Regions from separate parts of the Pseudaeromonas paramecii genome, predicted to be linked through region 1. Evidence: riboswitches for the same ligand, from Rfam matches in the RefSeq annotation. Region 1 holds a riboswitch; the other holds the start of a gene.

Region 1 (4,139 bases):
GAGAAAGCCTCGGTTTGCTGGCCTCTTTGGTACAGGAACAGATCAACGTCAAGCCGGTGCATCGCTGCCGGCGTTGCGGTTTCTCGTCCCGCGTGATTTTTTGGCAATGTCCCTCCTGTAAGGGGTGGGGCACCATCAAGCCCATCCGTGGTTTGGATGGGGAATAAAAGCAGGAGTAGTTATGACAGATCCCAAGGTGATTGTGGCGCTAGATTATGCGGACGAGGCCGCTGCCCTGGCATTTGTGGCAAAGGTGGATCCCAGCCTCTGTCGTCTTAAGGTGGGCAAAGAGATGTTCACCCTGTTTGGCCCTCAGTTCGTGCGCCAGTTGGTGGGCAAGGGCTTCGATGTATTTCTTGATCTCAAGTTTCACGATATTCCCAATACGGTGGCCAAGGCGGTAGCGGCCAGCGCCGAGTTGGGCGTGTGGATGGTCAACGTGCATGCCAGCGGTGGTCTGCGGATGATGGAAGCCGCCAAGGCGGCCTTGGTACCCTATGGGGCGCGAGCGCCCAAACTGATAGCCGTCACCGTGCTGACCAGCATGGAACAAGGGGATCTGGCCCAGATAGGGCTCGATCTGGCACCGCAGGAGCAAGTATTGCGATTGGCCAGTCTGACCCACCAGGCCGGGTTGGACGGGGTGGTGTGTTCGGCACAGGAGGCTCAATTGCTCAAGGCGCGACTGGGAGCCGAGTTCTTACTGGTCACCCCGGGGATACGGCCGGCGGGAAGTGAGCAGGGCGATCAGCGTCGGGTATTGACGCCAGCCGAGGCGGTTGCTGTCGGGGCGGATTATTTGGTGATAGGGCGCCCCATCACTCAGGCGGTAGATCCCGTTGCCACCTTGCAAGCCATTAACGCCAGCCTGATCTGAGCCACTGAGCCCCCCCCAGCAAGAGACCAAACAGTGCGCCCAGCCAATGGGCGCCATCATAGACGGCCACCCCGATCAGACCGGCGGTGATGCCATCCTGATGCCAGTGATCCCATATTAATTTGATCAGCAGCCCCAGCAGCCAATAGATCTGCTGCCGATCTCCTCTGCGCAGACTGCTCAGGGCTCCGTAACAGAACAGGCCGTGCAGGGCCCCGGATAGTCCGACATACCGGTTGAGATGGGCATCGAAGCCCAAGATGGTCAGGTTGATCAAGGGCACCAGAAGCAGCAAGCAGCCAACTTGCTGTAGCAGGTTGCAACTGGGGCGGTAAATCCAACTGATCAGCAGCAAGCCTATGAGGTTCATCAACAGATGCAGGCTGTTGCTATGCACCAGCCCACCGGTCATGAGCCGCCACCAGGCGCCGTGGAGAATGGCCTGCCGTTGATAGGCTAAATCCATCACCTGACTGTGGATCAGCTGCAACAGTATCAGCGACAGCGAAAAACCCAGCATCAAGATGATGTCGATATGCCGTCGTCTGAATATTTGTGGGGGGCGATGCTCAATGAGGGGCATGGGTGTTCGACTGTAAAAAATAAGGCCGCAATTGCGGCCTTAATGACGAAATAAAAATTAGTTCTTCTCGATGAGAAAATCTTCGAGCTTGCCACCGGCTTCAATGTGCGTGCGAATAGCAACCGGTTGACGACCTTGACCGGTCCAGGTCTTCTCTTGGCCAGCTTCATCGGTATAACGATATTTAGCCGGGCGAGGAGCGCGTTTGCCTGCCGGCTTTTCAATGTCGCCCATCAATTCTTTGAGTTCAACCGGATCTATGCCATCGGCGCGAAGCATGTCCATATATTGGTTGATCTTGCGCTTGCGCTCCTCTTGGGCCTCGCGCTGGCTAGCTTCCTCATTGCGGCGTTCTTCTACCACAGCGGTCAGCTTTTCAAGTCCTTCTTCAAGCTGTTCTAGTGAGACTTCGCGTGCCGCAGCGCGCAAGCTGCGAATGTTCATTAAAACTTTCAGAAATTCAGACATGATCAAAACTCTCAGATAGGTGTTATGCGGGGATTTAAACGAAATTTATAAACAATATATTAATTAGTCAAGGATTCACTCTTAATAAAGTCTCGTAGATATTAACTTAATAAATTCAATTGGCATTAACCCAGAAATGCGATTCATGTGAGACTTGATTTTGCTAGCATGATTATCTTGACACCGCTGCTTTAGTGGATAGAATCACTGCGATTTACCTTTAGTAGAGGCGCGTTGCCTAAAAGTACCGGTTCAGAGGGTGATTCCTGTGAAGTTCCGGGAAAGGAGTCGACGCCGAAGTGGGTGTATGCATCATCATCGCCTGCTGGGGCCGTTTCGAAAAGGAACGGCACTGTCATAGTTGAACACTATGGAGCGCTACCGAAGGGGTTCTGTATATCACCTGCCTAGCAGGTTGCTTTTGCATCCCTCTTCTGTAGATCTCCGCCTAGATATAGGTGATATGAGATCATGGCTTTAGCCCAATATTCTGATTCTGTGCTGTCCCTACTGCCCCCGTTACTGGCGGTGGCGTTGGCCATTACCACGCGGCGGGTTTTGCTTTCCCTTGGCGTCGGGATACTGGCCGGTGCCATGCTGTTAAATATGGGCGCCCCTGGTGCTACGACCCAATATCTGGCCGACAAATTTATCAACATCGTTTGGAGTGAGGAGAGCTGGAACAGCTGGAATCTCAATATCATCGGTTTTTTGTTGCTGCTGGGGTGCTTAATCAGCCTGATGGCTATCTCTGGGGGGACTAGGGCCTTTGCCCTATGGGCCGAGCAGCGGATCCGCAGCCGTCGGCAGGCCAAGATGATGACGGGGCTGCTGGTCTTTTTGTTTTTCATTGATGACTACTTTCACAGCTTGGCGGTGGGCACCATCTGCCGGCCGGTGACGGATCGGCATGGCATCTCTCGCGCCAAGTTGGCGTACCTGCTGGATTCGACGGCGGCCCCTGTTTGCGTCTTGATGCCGGTCTCCTCCTGGGGGGCCTATATCATCGCCTTGATCGGCGGCATTCTGGCCTCCCATGGCCTTACCGGTCATAGCCCACTGGCGACCTTCGTGGCCATGGCCCCCATGAACCTGTATGCCGTCTTTACGCTGCTGATGGTGGCAGTGGTGGTGTTGCGGGATCTGGATCTGGGCAGCATGGCCCGTCATGAGGCGGCCGCCGCCCAGGGGCAGCTGTTCGATGCCGCCCGTGGCATACCGCCGGGGGCCTCTGCCGAGCTGCCGGAGTCCGAACGGGGGCAGGTCAAGGACTTGGCCTGGCCCATCGTTACCCTGGTAGTGGCCACAGTGTTCTTCATGATCTCGAGCGGGGCGAGCAAGCTGGCCGCCGATGGCACGGCCTTCTCACTGTTGAAGGCGCTGGAGAATACCGATGTTGGCTTGTCACTGGTTAAGGGCGGGGCAAGCGCCCTGCTGGTGGCCTGTGGTTTGGCCTTGCGCCTGGGGTTGCCGCTGGCCCACTGGGGCCTGGCCCTCAAACAAGGGCTGCTGGCCATGTGGCCAGCCATCCGCATCCTGATCCTGGCATGGGCTATCGGTGCCGTGATCCGCGACATCGAGACGGGTAAGTACCTGGCATCGCTCACCCAATCCGGACCGTCGGTGGCATTGCTGCCGGCCATGCTGTTTGTGCTGGCTGGTATCATGGCCTTTTCAACCGGTACCAGCTGGGGCACGTTTGGCATCATGCTGCCGCTGGCGGGGGATCTGGCCATGGCCAGCGAGCCTAGCCTGCTGCTGCCCATGCTCTCCGCGGTGTTGGCAGGCTCGGTGTTTGGCGATCACTGCTCCCCCATCTCGGACACCACCATCCTTTCTTCTACCGGTGCCGGTTGTCATCATATGGACCATGTGGTGACCCAGTTGCCTTATGCACTCTTGATCGCCTTGGCCTCTGTGCTGGGTTACCTGGCGCTGGGCTTTAGCGGCTCGGCCTTGCTGGGGCTGGCGGTGACGGGCCTAGTCTTGCTGCCTTGCCTGCTGTGGTGGGGGCGGCGGGCTGTGCTGCAACCGGCCTGAGCCTCATCATCTCAATCGGGCGCCCGTGGCTGACGGGCGCCCTTTTTTTTGACATCATGCGGCCCTTGCGTCGTACTCAAGGAGCAACATGGCATCCCTGCACTATAAATTTGCCGCCATGAATTCCGGCAAATCCACCCAGCTTATTCAGGCCCATTTTAACTATCTGGA
Region 2 (4,139 bases), on a different contig from region 1:
TGGCCTCACCGACGACGATGCCGCGGTACTCGAGGATCTGTTTGCCTTCCAGGGTGGGGGTGGTGGAGAGGATCATGTCAGGTGACTCCGTGCTGAGGGTGAGGTGGCCAGCATAGCAGGGGCGCCACACGGGCACAAAAAAGGGCGCAGACAAGCTGCGCCCAACGGAGTAAAAGGACTTAAAGTGCGCTTAACCCAGCAGCTGCTGGTGCAGTCGCTGCACCACGCTGACGGCATCTGCCTCCCGCACCAGGAAGCAAAGATTGTGGGGGCTGGCCCCGTAGCAGATGAGGCGAATGTTGACGTCGTCCAGGGTGTCAAACACCCGGCTGCCGGCGCCATTCACCTCGCTCATGCGATTCCCGATCAGGGCCACTAGGGCCAGATCCTCTTCTACCTTCACCTTACACAAGGCACTCAGCTCGGCCAGCACAGCGTCACTGAGCATGCTCTTGCCGCTGGATTGACTGCCGGTGTGATCCAGGGTCAGGGAGACGCTCACCTCTGAGGTGGTGATGAGATCCACCGAGATGCGGTGCTTGGCCAGAATGCTGAACACCTCGGCCAGGAAACCGCAGGCCCCCAACATGCTGGGGCTTTGCAGGGTCAGCAATTGCTGGTTACGGCGCAGGGCCACGGCCCGAAACAGCGGTGTGCTGTCGGTCTTGCCGCGCACCCAGGTGCCACCGGCTTCGGGGGCCTTGCTGGAGCCGACAAACACCGGGATCCCTTTGCGCAGGGCCGGTTGCAGGGTGGCCGGGTGCAGCACCTTGGCGCCGAAGGTGGCCATCTCCGCCGCTTCGGCGAAGCTGATCTCGTCGATGGGCCGCGCCGAGCTGACCAGCCGGGGATCCGTGGTATAGATGCCGGGCACGTCGGTCCAGATTTCCAGCTCGCTGGCATTCAAGGCCTCGGCCAGCAGGGCGGCGCTGTAGTCACTGCCGCCACGACCCAGGGTGGTGGTCTGGCCTTCGGCATTGGCCCCGATAAAGCCCTGGGTGATGACGATGTGATCCGTCAGCAGCGGGGAGAGTTCCTGTTGGCAGAGGGTGCGCAGGGCTTCAATGGCCGGGGTGGCCTTGCCGAACAGGCTGTCGGTACGCATCACGCGGCGCACATCGAACCAGCTGGCCTTGTGCCCTTGCTGGGTGAGGAGCTCGGTAAACAGACGGGTGGACATCAGCTCACCCTGGGCCACCAGGCGATCCACCAGGGCCGCATCGGTTTCCTGCACCGCCTGTTCGGCCAGCTGGGCTACCTCGGCCAAAATGGTCTGGATCTGCTGGCAGGCCGCATCTGGCCGCCCCAAGGCATCCAGGATGGCGTCTTGAATATGGGTCAGTCGTGTCAGGTGGGCCTGGCGCTCTTCCTGGCTCAGGGTGCCCTGAGCCAGGGCGACCAAGAGGTTGGTGACGCCGGCACTGGCGCTGAGAGCGACCACTCGGGTCTGGGGATTCTGGGTCACGATCTTGGCACACAGTGCCATGGCATGGGCGTCCGCGACGCTGGTGCCGCCAAACTTGGCCACAGTAAGCTGACTCAACTCAAACTCCTTGTCTGCTGGCCATCGCCAGCGTTAGTCACGTCGAACAAGGGGAGTGCAGTCAGGCAAGAGGGGAGAGGTCAACATCTTGCCAGAAGCACTCCACCCGAAAACAGGTGGCAGCCCGAGGGATTCAGCCCACGCAGCCGACACAGTCTTGCCCCAACGGCGTACTGTGCCTCGGCGTTGCTCCCCCTGGCCGGCGATCATGGGAGTTGGCTCCTCCTGCCGGTTGCCTGGGCAACGCGCCTCTTCTGGTCCTGGTACCAAGTACCGGGGCGTAAAGGTTTACTTGCGGATCCCCTGACTGTCAACAGCCTTGGCGCAAAAATGCCTTCTGTTGCCAGTGGGAACCTTTTTTCTTGAGTGAAAACACTTTCAAAGTGTGATCTGGACTGGGATTTTTTGTTAACCAGTTGCAACACTGGCGTCAAAATGTGACGAGTGACACCTAATGAGCCAGATCCCGCTGCTATAGTCCACGGCGTGGAAACCAGAAATCTCCATTGCCAAAACGGGGCCGTAGTCTATTGCGGCCCCGCCTTTTTTTTGTCTAGATTACAACGACTTCATCAAAATCTTCGAGCGGCGCTGGTAGTTGTACAGCTTCTGCTTGGCCACCGGCAGATCCGCCACCTCGACAGGTTCGAAGCCACGCTCGCGGAACCAGTGAATGGAGCGAGTGGTCAGCACGAACAACTTCTGCAGCCGTTGCAGCCTGGCTTGCTCCTCGACCTTGGCCACCAGGCGATCGCCACGGTTGGAGTTGCGATAGTCAGGGTGGATCGCCACACAGGCCATCTCGCCCATGCCTTCCTCGGGGAAGGGATAGAGGGCGGCGCAGCCGATGACCATGCCGTCCCGCTCGATGATCTGGAACAGATCGATCTCCATCTCTAGTTGTTCCCGTGAGCGACGCACCAGAATGCCTTCCTCCTCCATGGGCCGGATCAGATCCAGGATGCCGCCAATGTCGTCTATGGTGGCACGCCGGGCCTGCTCGGCACTCTGCCGCACTATCTGGGTGCCGATACCGTCCCGGGTGAACAGTTCCTGCAGCAAGGAGCCGTCTTCGCGGTAGCTGACCAGGTGGCTGCGGGGAACGCCCGCCCGGCAAGACTTGATGGCGGCGCGCATGTAACGGGCGGTGCCTGAGCTATCTTCCCCCTGGGCCTCCAGTTGGGCCAGGCACTCCTCGGCCTGCTCGGGGAAGAGCTCGGAGACCACTTGTCCCGTGTGTCCTACCACCCCTTGGTTGGAGCAGAAGGCGATGAGCTTATCGGCCTTGAGATGGATGGCCACCTGGGCCGCCAGATCTTCGGCATTGACGCTGAAGCTCTCGCCGGTGACCGAGAAGCCGATGGGAGAGATCAGCACCACGGCGTTGTTGTTCAGCTGCCCCTCAATCCCCTGGGTATCGATGCGGCGCACCCGACCGCTGTGGCAGTAGTCGATGCCATCGTCCACCCCCAGCGGCTGGGCGGTGACAAAGTTACCGCTGACCACGTTGACCCGGGCGCCGGCCATGGGGGTATTCACCAGCCCCATGGACAGGCGGGACATGATCTCCAGCTGCAGACCGCCGCACACCTGCTTGATGATGCGGAAGCTGTCGCTGTCGGTGATGCGAATGCGCTTGTGAAAGCGGGAGCGGATCCCGGCTTGGGCCAGTTGGTTATCGATCTGCGGCCGGGCGCCAAACACCAGCACCAGCCGGATACCCAGGCTCTGCAACAGGGCGATGTCGGTGACGATACTGTTGAAGTTTTCATCGGCGATGGCTTCGCCGCCAATCATGATGACAAAGGTGGAGCCTCTGTGATGATTGACATAGGGAGTCGAGTGCCGAAACGCGCTCACCAATACTGCATCTCTTTCGCGAACCATGGCCGGTATTCCAACAGAAAAACTGGCGTTATGATGAGGAAAAATGCCAGGATGCGCAAGTATAAATAGTCACTAAAAGTGACTTTTTATGTTGATTGTGTTGGGGTGACATCCCGGCCGCTGCCGTGTATCGGCCAGGCATGGGGCTGGGTTTAGGCTTGAGCGGTGGCTCGACCTCTTCTTTAATAAAAGGGCAGCGGCAGGCCTGATGGCCACTGGAATAAGGAGTATGGCATGACGCAGATGGCAGTCTGTTTGGATTTTGATGGCACCCTGGTGGACTCTGAGCCCCTGCATTATGCCGCCTGGGCCGAGGAGTTGTCGGTATTTGGTGCGGCGCTGGATGAGGAGGAGTACCTGCGGCGCTTTGCCGGCATGGGCACCTTGAGTACGGCGGCCGTGTTGGCCCGGGAGTTTAAACTCGCCGTGTTGCCGGCAGAGTTGGCCGCGCGCAAAGGGGACCGCCTGATGACCCTGCTGGCCACCTCGCTGCCGCGCAAGGAGGCGGGGGCGGATGAACTGCTGGCCGGCCTGGCAGAGCTGGGAGCCAGTCTGGCGCTGGTGACCGGCGCTTACCGGCACGAGGTGCTGCCGGTACTCAAGGCCTTCGGCTGGCAGGAGTACTTTAAAGCGGTGATCACCCGGGATGATGTCACCCAGGCCAAACCCCATCCCGAGCCCTATCAGCGCGCCGTGCGGGCCCTGGGCC

Evidence for each region. Region 1 has a riboswitch for lysine ahead of ABD847_RS04525 (Na+/H+ antiporter NhaC family protein). Riboswitches for the same ligand answer to the same signal wherever they lie in the genome.
Region 2: it holds a riboswitch for lysine, as region 1 does, so the genes downstream of both, lysC (lysine-sensitive aspartokinase 3) here and ABD847_RS04525 (Na+/H+ antiporter NhaC family protein) in region 1, are expected to answer to the same signal.

Annotation. Positions count from the first base shown of each region.
Region 1 covers NZ_BAABFC010000006.1:93,590-97,728, forward strand. Annotated here, with positions in the region: gene lapB (lipopolysaccharide assembly protein LapB) at 1-167, shown strand, start outside; gene pyrF (orotidine-5'-phosphate decarboxylase) at 182-877, shown strand; gene rrtA (rhombosortase) at 858-1,397, opposite strand; gene ABD847_RS04520 (H-NS family histone-like protein) at 1,518-1,928, opposite strand; lysine riboswitch at 2,145-2,317, shown strand; gene ABD847_RS04525 (Na+/H+ antiporter NhaC family protein) at 2,400-3,968, shown strand; gene ABD847_RS04530 (thymidine kinase) at 4,057-4,139, shown strand, end outside.
Region 2 covers NZ_BAABFC010000010.1:182,123-186,261, forward strand. Annotated here, with positions in the region: gene ABD847_RS08055 (heavy metal-binding domain-containing protein) at 1-76, opposite strand, end outside; gene lysC (lysine-sensitive aspartokinase 3) at 191-1,543, opposite strand; lysine riboswitch at 1,631-1,805, opposite strand; gene argA (amino-acid N-acetyltransferase) at 2,102-3,430, opposite strand; gene ABD847_RS08070 (HAD family hydrolase) at 3,665-4,139, shown strand, end outside.